Regions from separate parts of the Hydrogenophaga taeniospiralis genome, predicted to be linked through region 1. Evidence: predicted binding sites of a transcription regulator. Region 1 holds the regulator's gene; each other region holds the start of a gene.
The links. The regulator FNR, encoded in region 1, switches genes on or off when oxygen is low (the NO sensors DNR and NnrR bind a similar motif). The targets are predictions, from matches to a motif close to TTGATNNNNATCAA.
Positions count from the first base shown of each region.

Region 2: KIH07_RS01420 (TraR/DksA family transcriptional regulator) is a predicted target of FNR. The motif match lies at 4,859-4,872, and genes of this name have one in related genera.
Region 3: KIH07_RS16320 (DUF2189 domain-containing protein) is a predicted target of FNR. The motif match lies at 1,937-1,950, and genes of this name have one in related genera.

Region 1 is NZ_JAHBAG010000001.1:3,936,252-3,943,699, forward strand. It holds gene aceA (isocitrate lyase) at 1-565, opposite strand, end outside; partial or broken gene KIH07_RS18910 (IS3 family transposase) at 945-1,066, opposite strand; gene KIH07_RS18915 (sulfite exporter TauE/SafE family protein) at 1,240-1,899, opposite strand; gene hemN (oxygen-independent coproporphyrinogen III oxidase) at 1,972-3,351, opposite strand; gene fnr (fumarate/nitrate reduction transcriptional regulator Fnr) at 3,531-4,250, shown strand; gene KIH07_RS18930 (hypothetical protein) at 4,350-4,643, opposite strand; gene KIH07_RS18935 (nitrogen fixation protein FixH) at 4,721-5,017, opposite strand; gene ccoG (cytochrome c oxidase accessory protein CcoG) at 5,060-6,526, opposite strand; gene ccoP (cytochrome-c oxidase, cbb3-type subunit III) at 6,597-7,448, opposite strand, start outside.
Region 2 is NZ_JAHBAG010000001.1:300,682-308,129, reverse strand. It holds gene KIH07_RS01445 (IclR family transcriptional regulator) at 1-752, opposite strand, end outside; gene KIH07_RS01440 (fumarylacetoacetate hydrolase family protein) at 998-2,008, shown strand; gene KIH07_RS01435 (ABC transporter substrate-binding protein) at 2,075-3,232, opposite strand; gene KIH07_RS01430 (VOC family protein) at 3,408-3,851, opposite strand; gene KIH07_RS01425 (hypothetical protein) at 3,902-4,351, opposite strand; gene KIH07_RS01420 (TraR/DksA family transcriptional regulator) at 4,406-4,765, opposite strand; gene KIH07_RS01415 (enoyl-CoA hydratase/isomerase family protein) at 5,032-5,871, shown strand; gene KIH07_RS01410 (PhaM family polyhydroxyalkanoate granule multifunctional regulatory protein) at 5,906-7,030, shown strand; gene KIH07_RS01405 (FIST C-terminal domain-containing protein) at 7,074-7,448, shown strand, end outside.
Region 3 is NZ_JAHBAG010000001.1:3,415,910-3,423,357, forward strand. It holds gene rimP (ribosome maturation factor RimP) at 79-669, opposite strand; gene KIH07_RS16315 (DUF2788 domain-containing protein) at 834-1,055, opposite strand; gene KIH07_RS16320 (DUF2189 domain-containing protein) at 1,073-1,870, opposite strand; gene KIH07_RS16325 (ABC transporter ATP-binding protein) at 1,972-3,657, opposite strand; gene KIH07_RS16330 (ABC transporter permease) at 3,654-4,682, opposite strand; gene KIH07_RS16335 (microcin C ABC transporter permease YejB) at 4,688-5,713, opposite strand; gene KIH07_RS16340 (extracellular solute-binding protein) at 5,871-7,448, opposite strand, start outside.

The DNA of each region.
Region 1 (7,448 bases):
CGGCACCGGCGGCGATCATGTTCTTCATCAGTTCGAAGGCGTTGAGCACACCACCAAAACCAGCCTCGGCATCCGCCACGATGGGCAAGAAGTAGTCGATGAACTCAGGGCTGCCCGGCTCAATGCCACGGCCCCACTGGATCTCGTCGGCGCGCTTGAAGGTGTTGTTGATGCGGCGGACCATGGTGGGCACCGAGTCGTAGGCGTAGAGCGACTGGTCGGGGTACATGGTTTCGCTGGTATTGCCATCGGCGGCGACTTGCCAGCCCGACAGGTACACGGCCTCCAGACCCGCCTTGGCCTGCTGCATGGCCTGACCGGCGGAGATGGCGCCAAAGGCGTTGACGTAGCCCTTCTTGGCGCCGCCGTTGACCTTGTCCCACAGCTTCTCGGCGCCACGCTTGGCCAGCGTGTGCTCTACCTGCATGCTGCCGCGCAGACGCACGACGTCCGCTGCGGAATAGCCACGCTTCACGCCCTTCCAGCGGGGGTTGGTTGCCCAGTCCTTTTCCAGGGCGTCGATCTGCTGCTGACGGCTCAGTTGCTCGTTGAGGGATTGGGGCATGTGTTCACTCCATGAGGTTGATTGAAAGGGGTCGGCGGGTGCGTTCGAGAACGCGATGCCGGTGAAGAGACTTTAAGTCTTATAGAAGACTTTGAAAAGCTCTTATGTCTTATATAAGACAAATATTTTTCTTTTTAAATTCAACAACTTTCTATCATAATTTCTCAATGCGAAAACATTTCTCTCGTATTGAGAAAATTTCTTGCGGCGCACCATTTCATGATTTCATATAGAGAAAATTGATTCTCTCATCCTGAGATGGTCAGAGTCCCTTCTTCTTTCTTTCAGGGTTCTGCTCTTGACAGGACATCGGATCCCTCTGCCCCCTGCGCGACCTCTTCCGCACGCAACAAGCATCGGCGTGTTCCAAGCATGACGTGAGACGCTCGCGCTCGCCGCCGGTCAAGCCATCGCGCAGGCCGGCATCGATCTCTCCGCGCTTGCCCCATTCGAGCAAGTCCGCGACACGCAGCCAATATGGGCGGCCATCGATTCGACGGCCTCGCGGGCGGGTGTATTTACGTCATGCCCCATCAGCAATGATGGCCATTGCCGTGCCGTTCACGGGGGAACCACTGACTACATCACAGAAAATTGCGTTTGCCATCGCGCCCGACTCGGCCCGGTGTTGGCAACGCTTCCAGAACGATGAACTTAAGCGACCTGAAACAAAGTCAAGCGCACCACAGCCCTGTCGGATGCGTGATGCCCATCCACAGCGCCCAGCCAGACGTGGCCGCCAGCGCCAATCCAGCCAAACGGATTCCCCATGCGCCCGAGCGGCCACCACGCAGACGCAGCAGCAACCACGGTGCAGCGGTCAGCGAGACAGAGGTTCCAAGGGAGAACAGCGCCATGATGGCCGCGCCCTCCAGCGCATTGGCCGAGAGCGACGCCACCAACAGCGCCGAATACAACAGGCCACAAGGCATGAGTGCCCAGGCAACGCCCAGCACCACCGGAGCACGCTGCCCCAATGTGGTCAGTACGGGCCTGGCTTTGCGCCAGACGGTTTGCCCCAGATTTTCGATCCATGCCGGCTGGCGCGCCTGCCAGATCAGCACGGCCCCCAGCACCAACGCCCCGACATGAAACATGGTCCAGACCGGACGTATGGCGGTGGTATTCGTGCCCAACCATGCCAGCCCTTGCACCGAGCCGGCGGCAAAGGCACCGAACAAGGCATAGCCGACCATGCGACTGAGCTGGAACGTCCACAAGGCGCGCGTGCTCCGCTCACCAGCGGCACGACCGATGCCTGCGCAGGCCGCGCCACACATGGCGACGCAGTGGGGCCCGCCGGCCAGGCCCATGAAAAGGGCCGTGATCGCCATTGAAGTCTGCATGAGGGCACTGTAGCGCAGTCGGCAGCCCAGGGTGCTTCGGGCTTCGAGTCAAACAAGCGATCAGATGATCTTGGAGAAACGTGCCCGGTCCTGGTCCACCTGCAGGTTCTTGTCGAACACCATGGCAATGGCCCGCACCAAGAACCAGCCCGTGGCCGTCACCTGCACACCACTGTCGTCGATGGTGACCAGCCCATGTTCGGCCAACCCGGCCAGCGCCTCCAGTTCGCGTGCGAAATAGGTCTTGAAATCGATCAGGTGTCCAAGTTCGATCGATTCGTATTGGAGCTGTCCCTGGCACATGATGGACATGATCACCGACCGGCGCAGCAGATCATCGCGGGTCAAGGCCAACCCACGCACGATCGGCAGTCGCCCCTGATCGAGCGCGTCGTAATACTCCTCCAGCGTCTTGGCGTTTTGGCTGTAGGTGGCACCAATGCGACCGATGGCCGAAACACCCAGCGCGATCAGGTCACAGTCTGGCTGGGTGCTGTAACCCTGGAAGTTTCGGTGCAAGCGCCCCTGCCGCTTGGCCACGGCCAGCGCATCGGTCGGCAAGGCAAAGTGATCCATGCCAACATAAACGTATCCAGCGCCCATCAGCGCATCGAGCGAGGCCGACAGCATGGACAGCTTGTCACCGCCGCTGGGAAGCTCCGCAGAGATGATGCGTCGCTGAGGCTTGAAACGCGAGGGCAGATGCGCATAGGCGTAGAGCGCAATGCGATCCGGGCGCAGGGCATTGACTTGCGCCAGCGTGCGGGAGAACGACTCGGGCGTCTGCAGAGGCAGGCCGTAAATCAGATCGACATTGACCGACTCAAACCCGATCTTGCGCGCCGTGTCCACCAGCGCGAACACCTGCTCGGCCGGCTGTACGCGGTGGACCGCCTTTTGCACAGCGGGGTCAAAGTCCTGCACGCCAAAGCTCAGGCGGTTGAAACCCAGTCTGGCCAGGGTCTGCAGGCGCTGGTCGGTGACGGTTCGGGGATCGACCTCGATCGAGTATTCGCCGCCTGGCACCAGTGTGAAGTTTCGCCGGATCATGGCCATGAGGTCTTCGAGTTCGGCGTCCGAGAGGAAAGTGGGTGTGCCGCCCCCCAGGTGCAACTGCGAAACACTGTGCCCCTGACCGAAATGCTGGACCTGAAGATCGACTTCACGCGACAGGTAGCGCAGATACTCGGCGGCGCGCTCATGGTGCTTGGTGATGACCTTGTTGCAGGCGCAGTAATAACAAACCGACTCGCAGAACGGGATGTGCACGTAGAGAGACAGGGGCAACGCCATCGACCCGGCCCGGCGTTGCTCCAGCGCCTGGACATAGTCCTGCTCGGTGAAGGCCTCAACGAAACGATCAGCGGTCGGATAAGAGGTGTAACGCGGTCCGGGGACGTCGAATCGCTTGAGCAATTCGTTGGAAATGGCATGACTCACAAACAATTCTCCAGTTCTTCAGCTTTACTGTGCATCATGCACAGGGCTAGCCCCTTGATCTTGATCAAGCCCACCCGTCATACTCGGGTTGACCCTGAGTTCCCGTCTCTGGAAACCGATGCTCGCTCGACAGGCTGCGGAACCATGGGGTAAGCTCGGGCTGCAATTCCGGGAAAAATATGGACGTTCATAGCATCAAAGTCGCCTGTTCAAGCTGCAACCTGCGCGAGTTGTGCTTACCCATGGGATTGAATTCCGAAGAGATGGACAAGCTCGACAGCGTGATTTCTTCGCGACGCAGGATCAAGCGCGGAGCGGCGCTGTTCAACACCGGTGACAAATTCACCTCGTTGTATGCGGTTCGTTCAGGTTTCTTCAAGACCTGTGTGACCACGGCTGACGGCCGGGACCAGGTCACGGGCTTCCAGATGACAGGCGAAATCATTGGTCTGGACGGCATCGTCAGTGACCACCATTCCTGCGATGCGATTGCGCTGGAGGACGCCGAGGTCTGCGTCATGCCGTTTGACGATGTCGAGCAGCTGTCGAGAGAGTTCACAACCCTGCAGCACCATGTGCACAAGATCATGAGCCGTGAGATCGTGCGCGATCACAGCGTCATGTTGTTGTTGGGCAGCATGAGGGCGGAAGAGCGGCTGGCCGCCTTCCTGCTCAATCTGGTACAGCGCCTGCATGCCCGAGGCTTCTCGCAGTCGGAGCTGATTCTTCGCATGACCCGGGAAGAAATCGGGAGCTACCTCGGCATGAAGCTTGAGACGGTGAGCCGCACGTTCTCGAAGTTCGTCGAGGAAGGCACGATCGAGGTCAAGCAACGCTACGTTCACATCAAGAACACCGACGCGCTCAAACAGATCGTCAACCCACAGTCCTGTCGCTGAACTCAGGCAGCGGCTTCTGGCCCGCATCCGACACACCCCAAAAATCAAGCCCCGCCGAGACTGCTCGGGCGGGGCTTGATTTTTGAGCAACAAACTGCTTCAGGAACACGAACCGTTCTTGGCGCAGTCGCGAGGTCGCTCCTCCAGCGGAACGGGGCAACGGTTGACCTCGAACGGGGACATGGACAAAAGCGCCGTGAGTGAGCTCGACACCATGGTCACCACCCAGAAAACAAAGAAGGCCATTGTGTAGACAGCCTGTCTGGACATCTCGAGTGGTTGCCCGAACCAGTGCAGATCACTGGGATCGACCATGGCAAACACGATCATCTCCAGTACGGCGGCCACCAGAAAAGCCGGCCATGCAATCCACATCCATCGCTGAGCCCACATTGTTTTGTCTCCTTGGGTTCCGTCGCTGACTCGGGAGTTGTCGTGATGCGCCTCACGAAGATCTAATCATCACACACCTATTCGTCGGTTGGAACCACCGGCGAGGCCGCATGATTGCGCGCCTGGTGGGCGGGCTGCAGCTGGATCAGCGCGTCAATGCGGGCCTGCCCTTGCAGCGACCGCGCGGCCTGGAGATTGCGCTCGTAGTCTTCCTTGTCGAGCACAGGATCGGCGCCCTTCACCGCAATGACTGCGGTGATGATGCTCGCGACCACCACCAGCAATGGTCCCCCCACCACCAGCCACATGTGTGGAACGCGCCACCAGGAGACAGAAGGCTTAGGGTCCGGATTTTTGAGGGTTGCGGTATTCATTGAAGACTCCAGAGTGGTCGGTGGATGGGCGACGTCCGCATTTCAGCGCGGGATAAGAAAGGCTGCTTTTTCGGTTACCTGGGATGCCTCATCCCCTGTGGACCGGATCTCGAAGTGGATCGGGTGGGACCCGCTGGGTGCCGTATCGGGTGGCACCTGCACCCGCAGCACCGCAGACCGGACTTCCGTGGGCAACACTTCAATCTCGGCTTCCGACGCGATGGTGATGCCCTGCAACCCCGACACGCTGATCACGTAGCGCTGCGTGCTTTCGGTCGCATTCATGACCTGCAGCCTGAACACGTTTTCGATGCGCCCCTGCTCCACCATGCGAGCCAGCACGCCGCGATCACGAATGACGTCGACCTTGAGGGGGGTGCGCAAGAAGAGGCTGATCATCACGGCGAGGGTGATGGTCAGCAGAATGCCGGAATACACCAAGACCCTTGGGCGCATCGCGCGGCGGATCATCTGCTGGGTGCTCCACCCTTGCGCCATGCCATTTTGCGTGGAGTATTTGATAAGGCCACGTGGATAGCCCACCTTGTCCATCACCTCATCGCAGACATCGATGCAAGCCCCGCAACCGATGCACTCGTATTGCAGACCTTTTCGAATGTCGATCCCGGTGGGACAGACCTGCACACACAAGGTGCAATCCACACACGCACCCAGGCCCAGGGCTTTCGGGTCCGCCTTCTTGGAACGCGGTCCACGCGGCTCACCACGTTTCTCGTCGTAAGTGACGATCATCGTGTCCTTGTCGAACATCGCGCTCTGGAAGCGCGCATAGGGGCACATGTACTTGCAGACCTGTTCGCGCATGAAGCCGGCATTGCCATAGGTGGCAAACCCGTAGAAGAAGATCCAGAAGGTTTGCCAAGGGCCGAGGGACGCCGCCAGGGACAGCGAGGTCAGCTCACGAATCGGCGTGAAGTAGCCCACGAACGTGAAGCCGGTCCAAAGGGCAAACAAGATCCAGAGCGCATGCTTGATCCACTTCTTGCTGAACTTGGCGGCCGACAGGGGCGACTGGTCGAGCCGCATGCGCGCGGACCGGTCACCTTCGACCTTTTTCTCGATCCACAGGAATATCTCTGTGTAGACCGTCTGTGGACAGGCGTAGCCGCACCACAGGCGCCCTGCCACGGCCGTGAACAGGAACAGTGCCAGCGCCGAAATGACCAACAGCCCCGTGAGGTAGATGAAGTCCTGCGGGTAGAGCACCAGGCCGAAAATGTAAAAGCGGCGCGCTTCGAGATCGAAGAGCACCGCTTGACGCGCATTCCACTCCAGCCAGGGCAAGCCGTAAAACACGATCTGCGTGATCCAGACCGCAATCCACCGCCATTTGGAAAACAGACCAGCGACCGAGCGCGGGTAAATTTTCTGGCGAGAAGCGTACAGAGAAACCATCACCTCGTCGCCGGCAGCATCTCCTTGCGATGGTTCCGGGGTGATGGGAATGATCGGTTTGCTGCTGCTGACGTCTGGCGTGGCGGAAGTCACGAGGAACCCGTGGTTGGTGAAAGAAAAAAGGCTGCGCGGTCAAAGCGACCACACAGCCTCCTCGGTTGCCTTAATTGGCGGGCTTGTTCGACATGCCCCAGACGTAGGACGCGAGCACGTTGATCTGCGCTTCGTTCAGCAAGGCCGACTGCCCGGGCATCTGGTTGGTGAATCCATTGTTCACAGCGCGGATGATGGCTTCTTCACCCCAGCCATGCAGCCACGTACCATCGGTCAGGTTGGCAGCACCCACCGCCGCCATCCCTTTGCCATCCATGCCGTGGCAGGCCGCACAGGCAGCGAACTTTTCTTTGCCCTGGGAGGCTCGCACGGAGTCGTGCGGACTGCCAGACAGGCTCAGCACGTAGTTCGCCACGTTGCGCACGTCTTCAGCACTGCCCACGGCAGCAGCCATCGGGGGCATGACACCGATACGGCCCTGAGCAATCGTCTTTTTGATGATCGCATGGTCACCACCGCCCAGCCAGTCACCGTCGGTCAGGTTGGGAAAGCCCTTGGCTCCACGGGCATCAGAACCATGGCACTGGGCACAGTAGTTCATGAACAGACGCTCACCAATGGCCATGGCTTGCGCATCGCCAGCGATCTGCTCCGGGGTCATGCCGTTGAATTTGGCGTATATCGGGGCGATGGCCGCCTCCACCTTTGCAACCTCGGAGGTGTGCTGCCCCTGCGAACTCCAGCCCAGTACACCCTGGAACTTGCCAAACATGGGATACAGCGCGCCGTAGGCCAGCGCGAAGAGCACCGTGATGATGAACAGATAGACCCACCACCTGGGCAGCGGGTTGTTCATTTCCGCCAGATCGCCGTCCCAGACGTGACCGGTGGTGTTGTCGGCATGGGTGTTCGCCTTCGTGGTGCCACTGATCCAAAGCAGGATCAGGCAGGCGATGATGCT
Region 2 (7,448 bases), 3.6 Mb from region 1:
GCGCAGAAGCCCCCCACGCCCGGCAGCAGGCTGTGGACCACACGCCCCAGGCCGTGGCGGCGGGTTTCCTCCAGCATGGCCTGCACGTCGGCCTGGCTTTGCGGCAGATCCGCCACCGCGAATCCGTTGCGCGGCAGTTTCTTGAGGCGCGCGAGCTCGTCGCGGATCATGGGCGCGATGCGTTGGGCATCGCGTCCTTCGTGGCCCATGAACGCGGCAAAGCAGCGTCCGGTGGCCGAGGTCAGCAGCGGCATCACGTCGCCCAGGCGCAGCGTGACCGGCACCGTCTGGGGGGCTTCGGCCCAGTGCACCATGGTCGGACCCTGGTTGCCCCAGACCGCGATGGCCAGGGTGTGGCCGGTCTCCAGCAGCAGGGCCTCGACCCGCTCGCGAGCGAGCTTGACGCCATCGATCCGGCTCAGGCTGGCCAGGCCCAGGCGCAGGGCCGCGGGGCCGAGGTCGTAGCGGGTGGTGGCCGGGTCCTGCATCACCAGGCCCATGCGCTGGAAGCTCACGAGGTAGCGGTGTGCCTTGGCCGCGCTCATGCCGGCGGCCGCGGCCAGGTCGCGCAGCATCAGCGAGCCCGGCGCGTTGGACAGCGCGTTGAGCAGCTCGAAGCCGACCTCGACCGACTGGATGCCCGCGCGCAAGGGCTCGTCATCGTCGCTCGGTTCCGTGGCGGGTGGGGCCGTGCGCCGCGGTGCGCGGGCCGGTGCGACAGCGGTGGCGGAGGGGCGGGGGGCAGCGGGCATGGTGGGCGTTCGGTTTTGCACGGTGGGACCGTGGGCGGGTTCCAGGGGGAATTCCGGGGTCATTGCATGCGCGTCGGGACTTTGTTCTAGAATCCGGTTCTTACGGATAGGTTAACTGATTTCACTATTCGTAATTCCATGTGCATGATGGCTCCCTGGGGAGCGCCACCCGGCGGTCGGTCGCGTGAGCGGTTGGCCGGGGGCAGAATCATGGCATCTCAAAGAACCCGCAGCAGGAGACTTGCATGAAACTCGCCACTTACAAAGACGGCTCACGCGACGGACAACTGGTGGTTGTTTCACGCGATCTGTCAACCGCTCATTATGCGACGGGCATCGCCCACAAGCTGCAGCAGGCGCTGGACGACTGGAACTTCCACGCCCCCCAGCTGCACGACCTGTACGTCACGCTCAACCAGGGCAAGGCGCGCCACGCGTTCCCGTTTGACCCCGCCCAGTGCATGGCGCCGCTGCCGCGGGCCTACCAGTGGGCCGACGGCTCGGCCTACATCAACCACGTGGAGCTGGTGCGCGCGGCGCGCAGCAGTGAGGTGCCAGCTTCGTTCTACACCGATCCGCTGATGTACCAGGGCGGCAGCGACGACTTCATTGGCCCTTGCGACGACGTGGTCGTGCCCAGCGAAGACTTCGGGATCGACTTCGAAGCCGAGATCGCCGTGGTCACGGGCGACGTGCCCATGGGAGCCAGCCCCGAGCAGGCGCTGGACGGCGTGCGCCTGCTGATGCTGGTGAACGACGTGTCGCTGCGCAACCTGATCCCGGCCGAACTGGCCAAGGGCTTCGGCTTCTTCCAGAGCAAGCCCGCCAGCGCCTTCAGCCCGGTAGCGGTCACGCCCGACGAGCTGGGCGACGCCTGGGCCGGTGGCCGGGTCAACCTCACGTTGCAGTCCACCTGGAACGGCCGCAAGGTCGGCATGTGCGACGCCGGCCCGGAGATGACCTTCCACTTCGGCCAGCTGATCGCCCACATATGCAAGACGCGCAACGTGCGCGCCGGCTCCATCGTGGGCTCGGGCACCGTGAGCAACAAGGCGATCGAGGTGGACGGGCGCCAGGAATGGCCCAAGGGCTACAGCTGCATCGCCGAGAAGCGATGCATCGAAACCATTCTGGACGGCCAGCCGACCACCGAATTCATGAAGTTCGGCGACACCATCCGCATCGAGATGAAGGGCAAGGACGGCCAGAGCGTCTTTGGGGCGATCGACCAGAAGATCGCGCCGCTGGATCGCTGAGACCGCGGGCACGTCCCGGGTCCGGGCACAGCGGTGGCTCGGCCCGGGGCTTGTCCGATCAGGGCCTCAGGTGCGGATCCGTCCGTCGCCGGTGAGCATGGAGAGCTCCACGAACTTCGATGCCACGTGGTTGTCGGGGCCGAACGACACGTTGAACCCGCCCATGGACAGGTCGCGGATGCTCTCCAGTCCCTCGATCAGGCTGTTGCGGGTCGGCCGGCCCGCACCGCCGCGGCGCAGGCCTTCGGTGAACAGCTTGGCCGCCATGAAGCCTTCCATGCTGGAGAAGTTGGGCTGCACCTTGTTGCCGCCCTGGGCGATCATCGCCAGAAACTCGCGCGTCAGCGGCCGGGCCGAGCTGTACGGTGAAGGCACCACCTGCGTGACCGCCACGCCGGCACCTTCTTTGCCCAAGGTATCGGCCAGCGCCTGCGTGCCCACGAACGACACGTTGTAGAAGCTGCCGCCGTAGCCCGCCTTGCGCGCGGCGCGGATGTAGGCGGCGCAGGACGCGTAGGCGCTGATCTGCACCACCGCGTCGGGCTGGGCCGCGTTGATGGTGTTCACCGCGCTGGCCACGTCGACCGAGTTGCGCTCCACGGTGGCGGTGGCCACCGGCTTGAGGGACTGGGCTTCCAGCGCCAGGTTCACGCCGCTCAGGCCGGCCTTGCCATAGGCATCGTTCTGGTAGAACACCGCGATCTTCTTCAGACCCAGGTTGGTGAGCTGGCGCACGATCAGTGCGGTTTCGTCGTTGTACGAGGCCCGCATGTGAAACGCCATGCGGTTGAACGGCTGGCGCAGCCCCATGGCGCCGGTGAACGGGGCGAAGAACGGGGTCTGGGCCTTGATCGCCAGCGGCAGCGCCACCACGCTGGTGGGCGTGCCGATGTAGCCAAACAGCGCGAACACCTCATCGTCCAGCAGCTTGCGCGTGTTCTCCGCACAGCGGTCGGGCTCGTAGCCGTCATCGAGCTGGCGCAACTCGATCTGGGTCTGGTTCACGCCCCCCTGGGCATTGAGCTGGTCGAAATACAGCTTGGCACCGGCGTGGAACTGGATGCCCAGCTGGGCGGCCGCGCCGGTGAACGCGGCCGACTGGCCCAGCACCACCCGGTTGCCCGACTGGGCTCTCAAGGCGGGTGTGCCCAGCACGGCTGCGCCGGCGATCAGGCCGCTGAAAGTGCGTCGCGAAAGACCGGAGGAGGAAGAGGATGAACACATGATGGCTTGGTGGGGAAATGGGGGTGTTTGGGGATGCAGGCTCGGGCGCTGGGTGCGCGCCTCTTGAGCGACGTTCAGGGGGTCGATGCTACCGGCCAACCGACGCGCGTGTCGCGACGTCTGGCGCCGCGAACGGGCCGCTCATCGACCCACCGCATCGGTACCCGCGCCGCCATCATTGGGCATACACCTGCGTGAGCGAGGCAAAACCCTTGATCTCGATAGGGTTGCCGAACGGGTCGCAGAAGAACATCGTCCACTGCTCCCCCGGCTGGCCTTCAAAACGGACCTGCGGGCGCAGCACGAAGTCCGTGCCCGCGCGCTCCAGCCGCTCGGCCAGCGCCCGCCAGTCGGGCAGCAACAGCACCAGACCAAAGTGCGGCATGGGCACCAGGTGGTCGCCCACGCGGCCCGTGCTTGTGGTCTTGAAGGGCTCGCCCAGGTGCAGCGAGATCTGATGGCTGAAGAAGTCGAAGTCCACCCAGGTGTCGGTGCTTCGGCCTTCGGCGCAACCCAGCACGCCACCGTAGAAGCGGCGTGCCTCGTCCAGGTCGGTGACGTGAAACGCCAGGTGGAACAGGCTTCGGGCGGGAAGGGTCTGAGGGCTGTGGGTCGGCATCCGGGCAGGATAGCAAACCCCCCGTGAATGTGCAGCGCCGCCGCCGCGGCTCAGCGCTGCGTGGGGTCGCCGGCGTTCTGGTCGTGCTTCAGGAAATACTGGCGCGCCATGGCCACCAGCTGGCGGTCGGTGGGGTGGTCGGCGGAGACCACATCGACGATGGCGCTGGCGATGTCCTTTTCGTGGTGCTGGCAATGGGTGCGGAACTCGTCCTTGGCCTGGGCCGGGCCGGTGACCAGAATCTCGCGCACGCCCTGGAGCGCCTGCGCGACCTCGTGGTAGAAGTTTTCGTCGGTCGAGCTGTGCCCGCCTTCGGGGGAGTGGTTGCCACTGGCCGCGGGGCCGCGACCGTGCATCAGCTGGTGCGAGCCCACGTGGCCACCGGTGGCTTTGTGGTGCGAGCGGGACTTGATGCTCTCGGACTCGACATGCTCACGATCGAACTTCAACACGTGGGCCTCGCGGCGGTCCATCCAGACGACGGCGTGAAAAGTGGGCATGGGAAACCTCCTGAACAAATGAAAGCAATGGGCCGCGGGTCGGTGCGGTCGGGGTCAGGCCTGCTCGGCCTTCTCCTGGCAGGCGACGCAGCGCAACGCGGTCGGGTTGGCGTGCAGCCGTGCGGTGGCGATGGCGACGCCGCAGTCGATGCACAGACCGTAGCTGCCGTCGGCGATGCGTTTGAGCGCCTCGTCGATGGCCACCAGTTCGGCGGACTCGCGTTCCTCCAGCCCGAAGGCCAGGTCGCGCTCGGTCTCGGCCCGCGCCCAGTCATCGCTGCTGGCCTCGCGGGCGTCCGCGGCCGCCTCGGCGCGGCCAATCCTGCCGCCGCGCTGCCCACGCAACTGGCCCAGCAACTCGGTGCGCATCTCGCGCAGCTGGTTGGCGAAAGTGTCGGAAACGTTCTGACTCATGCAAGCTCTCCTCGTGGTTCTCGGAAGCGCTCCGGGCGATGGCTCGCGACGGCGCCATGACAGACATACTGCGCCTGTACCGTGACAGGGGCGTTGACACACGTCAAGTCCCACCTGATGGGACGCGGTTTTGGCCTGCGCCCCAGCGCCATGCCGTGGCGCGGATTTCCGGCGAATCGGGCCGGTTCGGCCGGTCAAACGGGGCAGAATCGCCCGATCATTCCACCCAGATCCCGGGGCGTCAGACCCCGGCAACGGAGACCAGCATGACCCCTGTGGACTACAGCCGCTACCAGACCCTCGCCATCACCCGTCGTGGCCCGCCCGTGGAGGGCGTGCCCTCGGTGCTCGACATCCAGATGCGCGCCGACGGCCCGGGGGGCAACGGCAAGCTGCCCACCGCCGGCCACGAAGGCCACTGGGAACTGAGCGAGATCTGGCGCGACGTGGGGCGCGACGACAGCGTGCGCTGCGCCGTGCTGCGCGGCAGCGGCCTGGGTTTTTCGGGCGGCGGCGATCTGGCGCTGGTGCAGGACATGGCGAGCGACTTCGGGGTGCGCACCCGCGTCTGGAAAGAAGCGCGCGACCTGGTCTACAACGTGATCAATTGCGACAAGCCCATCGTCAGCGCCATGCACGGCCCGGCCGTGGGCGCGGGCCTGGTGGCCGGCCTGCTGGCCGACATCTCCATCGCCGCGAAGTCCGCCAAGATCGTCGATGGCCACACCCGCCTGGGCGTGGCGGCCGGCGACCACGCGGCCATCGTCTGGCCGCTGCTGTGCGGCCTGGCCAAGGCCAAGTACTACCTGATGCTGTGCGACCCCATCAGCGGCGAAGAGGCCGAACGCATCGGCCTGGTGTCGCTCGCGGTGGACGATGAAGCCCTGCTCGACAAGGCCTATGAAGTGGCCGACCGCCTGGCCAGCGGCAGCCAGACCGCGATCCGCTGGACCAAGTACTCGCTCAACAACTGGCTGCGCCAGGCAGGCCCGGCGTTCGACACTTCGCTGGCCCTGGAATTCATGGGATTTGGAGGCCCCGACGTGCACGAAGGTGTGGCATCCTTGCGGGAACGGCGCGTGCCCCGCTACGGCGTGGACGGCTGAGAGCCACCGCGGAACGACCCATCAGGAGACCTTCATGAGCGACACATCGGGCAGCGGTTTCGGCAAATTCGTGCCGGGCTTTGAGTTCCTGCAGAACCTCGCCGGCCAGGCCGCCGGGGGCGTGGCACAAGGCATCGGCAACAGCATTCCGCAATTGCCCAACCTGGGCAACTGGGTGGCTCCCACCTTCAACGTGGAGGACCTGGAAAAACGCATCGAAGAGCTCAAGGCCGTGCACTTCTGGCTCGACCAGAATTCCAAGGCGCTGGGGGCGACCATCCAGGCGCTGGAGGTGCAGAAGATGACCCTGGCCACGCTGAAGAACATGAACTTCAGCCTGGGCGACGTGGCCAACGCGCTCAAGATCAAGGCCGCCGACACCGTGGCCAGCTTCACCGGTGGCGCGCCCGCCGCCGCCCCCGCCCACACCGCCTTCGCCGGTCTCGAGATCCCGCCCCGCACCTACGGCAGCCCCCCGCCCGCCGAGGCGGGGGCGGATGGTGCCGACGAAACCACCGACGACGAGGACGAGGAAGACCACGAACCGGCGCCTCCGCCCGCAGCCCGGCCCCGCAAGACCCGGGCAGGACCGGCCGCCGCCGCCCAGGCCACCGCGCCCGCGGGCGGCGTGGTGGACCCCATGCAGTGGTGGGGCGCCCTGTCCCAGCAGTTCCAGACCATCGCGGCCAGCGCGCTGAAAGACGTGGCCAAACAGACCGCGCTCGACACCACCCGTCAGGTGGCCAGCGGCCTGACCGAGCAGGCCGTCAAGACCGCCACCGGCGTGGCCGGCAAGGTCACGCGCGGCCTGGGCCAGGCGGCGGCGCGGGCCGTGACCGGGCGCAAGAGCACGCCCCAGCCGGCGGCGAAGAAAACCGCTCCCCGCAAGGCCACCCCCGCGCCCGTGGCCAGGAAGGCACCCGCGCGCACGCGCACCGCCGCGGCACCGGCTGCCCGCTCGGCGCCGGTCCAGCCGCTGTCCGCGGGCGACTGGCCGCTGCCCACCTCGTTCTTCCCCATGACCGGCTTCCAGCCGGCCCCGCCCGCCCAGGCCCCCACCACCCGCACGGTCGCGAAGAAGGCGAAGGCGGCGCCCCCGAAAGCGACGGCCAAAAAAGCCGCCACCGGCAAGGCCGCGCGCGGCGCACGCCGACGCTGATCGGGCGGACTGAACCCGGCGCCGGCGGCGTGGTCCATACCCCATGAAACTCTTTCCCTACGCCCACGCCACCCACCCCCAATGGCGCATGGCCGCCGCCCTGGTGCTGGCGCAGCTGCGCGCGCAGATGGCGCTGCCCGACCACGCCAAGGCGCCTGCGCTGGCGCTGCTTTACATCACCGACCACTACGCCAGCGAGGCCCGGGCCATCCTGGAGCACCTCAGCGCCGAGCTGCCCGAGGTGACCGACTGGGCCGGCACGGTGGGCGTGGGGGTGTCGGCCAACAACGTCGAGTACTTCGACGAACCCGCGCTGGCCGTGATGCTGTGCGACCTCAGCCCCGACCAGTACCGCGTGTTCAGCGGCGTGGCCCCGCTCTCGGCCAGCGGGCGCGAGCCGGGGGCCGACGGCTTCGTG
Region 3 (7,448 bases), 520 kb from region 1:
TCACTCGCCCACCTTTCCGGATATCGTTTTCAAATTCAAAACAGTTGCTTCCATGCATTTCCACGCTGCGTGCGCCATTCAATGGGGCTCCGCCGCACCTGGGGCCTGCCGGCCCTTGAAATTCACAATGGGCGCCAACCGTGCCTGCTGGACATCGTCCAGCGCAAAGGTCAGCGCCTGCAGGGGCGGCGGCACGCGCTTCTTGCTCACGCGCTGCCCGGGCTTGGGTTCTGGCGCATCGCTCCAGACCACCTGCCACTGCACCCCATCGGCGGCGCGCTCCAGCGTGCCGCGAAATTTTTTCCGATTGGCCGAAACGTCCGTTCCCGTGGCACCGATCGGCGCTCTCAGGGTGATGTCCACCACGTGGCCAACGAAGCGGACGTAATCGATCTCGCGCTTGAGCGGCCGGTCAATGCCCGGCGACCCCACTTCCAGCCTCCGGTACTCCAGCCCCTCAACCTCCAGCAGGTACTGCAGCTGGCGGGTGATTTTCTCGCAATCTTCCACCGTCACGAAACGCTCAACCGGCGCTTCCTGCCCGTCTTGCGGGGCCTGCCATGGCCAGTCGATGGTGACCCGCAGCAAACCACTGGCGGAGCGTTCGAGGTCCACCAGGTCGTAACCCAGTCCGGTGACGGTTTGCTCTACGGTGTCTTGCCAAGCCATCTTGTGTGGTGTCTGCCCTGAGGGTTTGCGTGGAGGGAAAAGCGTTCGGCCAAAAAAAATGGGCCGGTAGTAACCCGCCCATTTGGTCGTGAAGCCGGGATTGTAACCCGTCTACTCCCCCATTGGCAAGATCACACGGCTGGCCAGGCCCCGAGGCGCCGGATTCATATCCCAAGCGCCCATTGGATGATGTTTTTGGCCAGGAAACCCAGCATGCCGAACGACAACACCAGGAAAAGAATGAAGGTTCCGAATTTGCCCGCCTTGGATTCCAGCGCCAGGTTCAACACGATGAACAGCATGTACAGAATGAACGCGCCGACACCGAAGGTCAGCCCGAATTGGGCGATCTGACCTTCGGTGTAGCCAAAAAGGGTGGTTTCCATGATGAAAGTGTTGGGATTCAGGTCGGGGTCGGCGCGGGCGCCTGGGGGGCGGGCGGGCGCTGGCTCAGATCGCAGTAGGCGTGCCAGCTGGCGTGGGCGATCACCGGGATGAGGACGATCAGGCCCAGCAGCGCCGTGAGCATGCCGATGCCGGCCAGCACGGCGATCACCAGTGCCCACAGCGCCATGGGGCCCGGATGGTTCGCCACCGCACGCCAGCTCTCGGCCACCGCCATGCTCACCGGCACCGAGGTGTCCACCAGCATCGGCAGCGCCACCACACTGGACGCATAGACCGGAGCCGCCAGCAGCGCGCCCATCAGCAACCAGACTTCAAACAGGCCAATGTCGCGCACCAGCACCACGTGGCGCAGGAAGTCGACCGGTTTCAGGATCGGTTCGGGCGACCACAGTGTGATCAGGCCCGCGGAGGTGAGCACCCAGCCGGTGCCCGCCAGCCCCAGCAGCAGGCCGAAACGCACCAGCCGGCCGTCGCCCGAGCGCCAGAGCTGGGCCACCTCGGCCATGCCCACGCAGCGACCGCTGCTGCGGGCCCGGCTGACGTGGTACAGCCCGGTGGCCAGGATGGGGGCGACGATGAGAAAGCCCGAAAACGCACCCGCGAGCCACCAGAACTGGTCGCGCGCGGCCCACAGCAGCAGCCAGCCGAAGGCCGCCAGCAGCAGGCCGTGGATCAGGCCCGGTGCCGGGTTGCGCCGCAGATCGGCCCAGCCCAGCGCCAGCCAGCGCAGGGGCGAGCGCAGGGTGACGGGGGCTGGCGAGGTGGTGGCCGGGGGGGATAGCCTGTCGTTCATGCTGATGTCCAGAAGACGGAGGGCCGGGCAAACCGCGTGTTGTAGCCGGTCGGCCCCCGTTTGAGGTTGATAAAAGTCAAGAGGCCACAGTGTGGCCCCTCTCAAGACGATGCTTGAACCAGGATGCGGGTGTAGGAATGCCCGGGCGATTCCAGCACGGTTTGCACGGGCCCTTGCTCGACCACCTGGCCGTCCTTCATGACCAGCACGTCGTGCGCCATGGCCCGGATCACGTCCACATCGTGGGTGATGAGCAGATAGCTCAGGCCGCGCTCGCGCTGCAGGCGCTGCAGCAGGCCCAGCACCTGCTTCTGCACCGTCACATCCAGCGCACTGGTCGGCTCGTCGAGCACCAGCAAGCGCGGCCCCACGATCAGCGCGCGCGCGATGGCCAGGCGCTGGCGCTGGCCACCGGAAAACTCGTGCGGGTAGCGCTGCAGCCAGTCGCTGCCGTGGCGCGGATCGTCCACCAGGCCCACGTCGGCCAACGCGACCACCACCCGCTCCCGCCGCTGGGCGGCAGTGAGTTGCGGCTGGTGCACCAGCAGACCCTCCCCCACGATCTGCTCGATCGTCATGCGCGGCGAGAGCGATGAAAACGGGTCCTGGAACACCACCTGGATGCGCTGTCGCAGGGCGCGGGCCTGCCCCGCACGCAAGGCCTCGGGCCAGCCCTGCCCCGTCACGGCCAGCTCGCCGCCGTGCGGCAGCAGGCCCAGCACCGCCAGGGCCAGCGTGGACTTGCCGGAGCCGGATTCACCGATCACCCCCAGGGTCTGGCCGGGCGCGATGTCCAGGTCGGCGCCCTGCACCGCCACGAACTCGCCTTTTCTGAACCAGCCGCGCACCCCCGGCAAGGGCACGGGGTACCCCACCCGCAGCCCCCGCGCCCGCAACACCGGCTCCGCCGCTGCCTGGGCCGTGGCCGCCACGTCGCGCTCGGGTTTGCTGGCCAGCAGCCTGCGGGTGTAGGCGTGCTGCGGCGCGCCGAACACCTCGGCCACGCTCCCCTGCTCCACCAGATGGCCGCGCTCCATCACCGCCACGCGGTCGGCGAACCGACGCACCAGATTCAGATCGTGGGTGATCAGCAACACCGCCATGCCGTGCTGGCGCTGCAGATCGGCCAGCAGGTCGAGGATCTGGCCGCGCAGACTCACGTCGAGCGCGGTGGTGGGCTCGTCGGCCAGCAGCAGCTTCGGACTGCTGGCCAGCGCCATGGCGATCATGGCGCGCTGGCGCTGGCCGCCACTGAGTTGGTGCGGGAAGGCGTTGGCACGCCGCGCCGGCTCGGGAATGCCGGTGGAGGCCAGCAACTCGACCGTGGCCGCCAGCGCCTGCCTGGGCGTGAGGCCCTTCTTGAGCTGCAGCACCTCGCCGATCTGGTCGCCCACGGTGTAGAGCGGGTTGAGCGCGGTCATGGGTTCCTGGAAGATGATGGCCACCTCGTCGCCACGCACGCCGCGCAACTGGTGTTCGCTCATCCGCAGCAGATCGCGCCCTTGCAGCAGCGCCGAGCCGCTGACCTCGGCGTTGTGCACCAGGCGCAGCAGCGAAAGCGCCGAAACCGTCTTGCCCGAGCCGGACTCTCCCACCAGGGCCAGCTTTTCGCCGGCCCGGATGGAGAAATCGATGCCGTGCACGACTTCCTGGCCACCGAACGCCACACGCAAACCTTTGACGTCGAGCAGCGCAGGGCCGAGCCCCGCCGCCGGGCCGCCCCAAGGCGGGGCTGCCCCCTCAGGGGGCCGCGAACCACGCGCAGCGGGGAGCGTGGGGGCGCTCATTGGTCGGCCTTGCGTGGATCGAGCGCATCGCGCAACGCGTCGCCCATGAAGGTCAGCAGCAGCAGCGTGATCACCAGCACGGCGAAGGTGGACATGGAGATCCACCAGGCGTCGATGTTGTTCTTGCCCTGGCTGAGCAGCTCGCCCAGCGACGGCGTGCCCGGCGGCACGCCCAGACCCAGGAAATCCAGCGACGTGAGCGCCAGGATGGCGGCGCTCATGCGGAACGGCAAGAAGGTCACGACCGGCGTGAGGCTGTTGGGCAAGACATGGCGCCAGATGATCTGCCAGTTCGACAGGCCCAGGGCACGGGCGGCCCGCACGTAGTCGAGCTGGCGATTGCGCAGGAATTCCGCGCGCACATAGTCCGACAGACCCATCCAGCCAAACAGGCTCAGCAGGATCAGCAACAGGCTGAGGCTGGGCGCGAACACGGCGGAGAAGATGATGAGCAGGTAAAGCTCGGGCATGGAGCCCCAGATTTCGATGAAACGCTGGAACGCCAGGTCGGTCTTGCCACCAAAGAAGCCCTGGATGGCCCCCGTGACCACCCCCAGCGCCACACCGATGGCGGTGAGTGCCAGTCCAAACAGCACGCTGACGCGAAAACCGTAGATCAATTGGGCCAGCAGGTCGCGCCCGCGGTCGTCGGTGCCAAACAGGTTGTCGCGGGTGGGCGATGAGGGGTTGGGCTCTTTCGCGAAGTAGTTGAGTGTCTTCGGGCCATAGGGGTTGGGCGCGTAGAGCGCCCAGTTGTCGCCCCGGCTCAGTTGTTCGCGAATGAAGGGGTCCAGGTAATCGGTGGTGGTTTCGAAGTCGCCCCCGAACACGGTTTCCGGATAGTCGCGCACCATGGGAAAGTAGGTTTGCCCCTCGTAGCGCACGAGCAACGGCCGGTCGTTGGACAACAGCTCGGCGAACAGGCTGGCCACCACCAGCACGCAAAAGATCACCAGACTCCAGTAACCCAGGCGGTTGCGTTTGAAGCGCTGCCAGGCGCGGCGGGAGGGGGAAGCGGCGGCCATTTCGCTCAATCAAACTTGACGCGCGGGTCCACCCACACGTAGCAGAGATCGGAAACCAGCTTGGTCACCAGCCCGATCAGCGTGAAGAAGAACAGCGTTCCCAGCACCACGGGGTAGTCGCGCCGGATCACGCTCTCGTAGCTCAGCAGGCCCAGACCGTCCAGCGAGAACAGGGTCTCGATCAGCAGCGAGCCGGCGAAAAACGCACCGATGAAGGCCGACGGAAAGCCGGTGACGATGGGAATGAGCGCGTTGCGAAAGATGTGCTTCCACAGCACCTGGCGCTCGCTCAGGCCCTTGGCGCGTGCCGTCACCACATACTGTTTGCGGATTTCCTCCAGGAAGGCGTTCTTGGTCAACATGGCCGTGACCGCGAAACTGCCCAGCACCATGGCCGTCACCGGCAGGGTGATGTGCCAGAGGTAGTCCACGATGCGCGCCCCCCAGCTGAGCTCCTCCCAGTTGGACGAGGTGAGGCCGCGCAGCGGAAACCACTGCAATTGCCCGCCAAAGATCACCAGCAGCGCCACACCCAGCACAAAACCGGGGATCGCGTAGCCCACCAGCACCAGCAGCGTGGTGACCAGATCGAAGCGCGAACCGGCCCGCACCGCCTTCGCCACCCCCAGCGGCACGGCCACCAGGTAGCTGATGAAGAAGGTCCACAGGCCCAGACTGATCGACACCGGCAGCTTTTCGATGATGAGTTCCGACACCGCCTTGTTCTGGAAGAAACTGGTGCCCAGGTCAAACCGCGCGAACTGCCCCAGCATCTGAACGAAGCGCTGGTGGGCCGGCTTGTCAAAGCCGTACAGCGCCTTGATCTGCTCCAGCCGCTGCGGGTCCACGCCCTGGGCGCCGCGGTACACCGAGCCCCCTTCGGCGCCGCCGCCCCGCCCGGTGCGCGCCTCGGCCAGGTACTGGTCCACCGGCCCGCCGGGCACGAACTGGATCACCACGAAGGTGAGCAACAGGACCCCGAACAGCGTCGGGATCATGAGCAGGAGGCGTTTGAGGATGTAGACCCACATGGTCAGTTTGTAACCGATGACGGGCCTGCACCAGCAGTTTTCCGGAGCGCGTCACGCCCGCCGGGAACGCCGCGGAACCGCCCTTCGACAAGCTCTGGCCGGGTCGCTGGCGTTGCTCCCTCGTGGGGGTGACGTGCAAAACGCGGCGCGGGGGTGATCACCGCTTGCTCCACCAGGTATCGATCGCCCAGGTTTCCCCGGCGGCGTAAGGCGGCATGTCTTTCGGTCGCTCCAGCCGCCAGGCGTTGTAGACCATGCGGTGGGTGGTCGCGGACCACTGCGGGATCAGGTAGTGGCTGTGGCTGATGACGCGGTCCAGCGCCCGGCAGGCGGCCAGGAACTCCGGCTTCGAGCGGGCGTTGGTCATGCGCGCGATGAGGGTGTCCACCGCCGGGTTGTTCACGCCGGCGAAGTTGCCGGAGTCTTCGGTTTTTGCGGCCTGGCTACCGAACAGGTCGGCGTATTCGGCGCCGGGGTTGTGCGTGCCGCCGAAGGCGATGGAGATGATGTCGAAGTCGAAACCGCGCAGCCGCTGCTGGTACAGCGCGAAATCCACGGGCCGGAACTTCAGTTGAATGCCGAGCTTTTCGAGGTTGCGCGCCCAGGGCATGACCACCCGGACCCCGGTTTCGGCGCTGTCCAGGTACTCCAGCACCATGGCCTGTCCCTGCGCGTTGCGCAGCTGCCCCCCCTGCACGGTCCAGCCCGCCTCACGCAACAGCGCCTGGGCGCGGCGCAGGTTGGACCGCAGCGAATGCCCGCCATCGGTGCGCGGCGGGGTGTACATGGGCCCGAAGGCCGCCGCAGGCAATTGAGCGCGCCAACGCTGCATGAGCGCCAGTTCATCCGGCCCGGGCTCCCCGGTGGGCGAACAGTCGGTGTTGCCGAACAGACCCTGCACCCGCTGGTAGGAGCCGTAGAACATCTGGCGGTTCATCCACTCGTAGTCCATCGCCAGCCCCAGCGCCTCGCGCACGCGGATGTCGGCGAGCAGCGGACGGCGGGTGTTGAGCACATAGCTCTGGAAACCCATGGGCAGGCGGTGGTTGAACTCGGCCTTGACCAGTTCGCCGGTGTTGAAGCGTTTGCCGCTGACCCGGCGCGCCCAGTCGCCGGCCGAGAAGAAGCGCATCAGATCGAACTCGCCCGCCTTCAGCGCTTCCAGCCGCGCGGTGTTGTCCTTGTAGATCTTGACCGTGATGCGGTCGAAGTTGGCGGTGCCCCGACGCACCGGCAGGTCGCGCGCCCAGTAGGCCGGGTCGCGCACGTAGGTAATGTCCTTGCCGAACTGCACCGGGCCGATCCTGTAGGGGCCACTGCCGATGGGCAGGTCCATCACCACCTGGTCGAAGGTCTTGCGTTGACCGGTTTTGGGATCCTTGGTATCGCCCCAGGCGCGGCTGAACACCGGCAGCCCGCCCACGGTGAGCGGCAGTTCGCGGTTGGGCTTCTTGAAACGGTAGCGCACGGTGCGCTCGTCCAGCACATCCAGCCCGGCCACGTCCTCAAGGATGGTCTTGTAGGCGGGCGAGGTGTATGGCCCCATCAGGGTGTCAAAGCTGTGTTTCACATCGGCGGCCAGCACCGGGTCACCGTTGTGGAAACGGGCCTCGCGCCGCAGGCGGAAGGTGACCGACAGGCCGTCGCTGGCCGCGCTCACGTCTTCGGCCAGCAGGCCGTAGCCGGCCCCGGTTTCGTCCAGCGAGCCGGTCAGAAGCGTGTCGAACATCAGGTC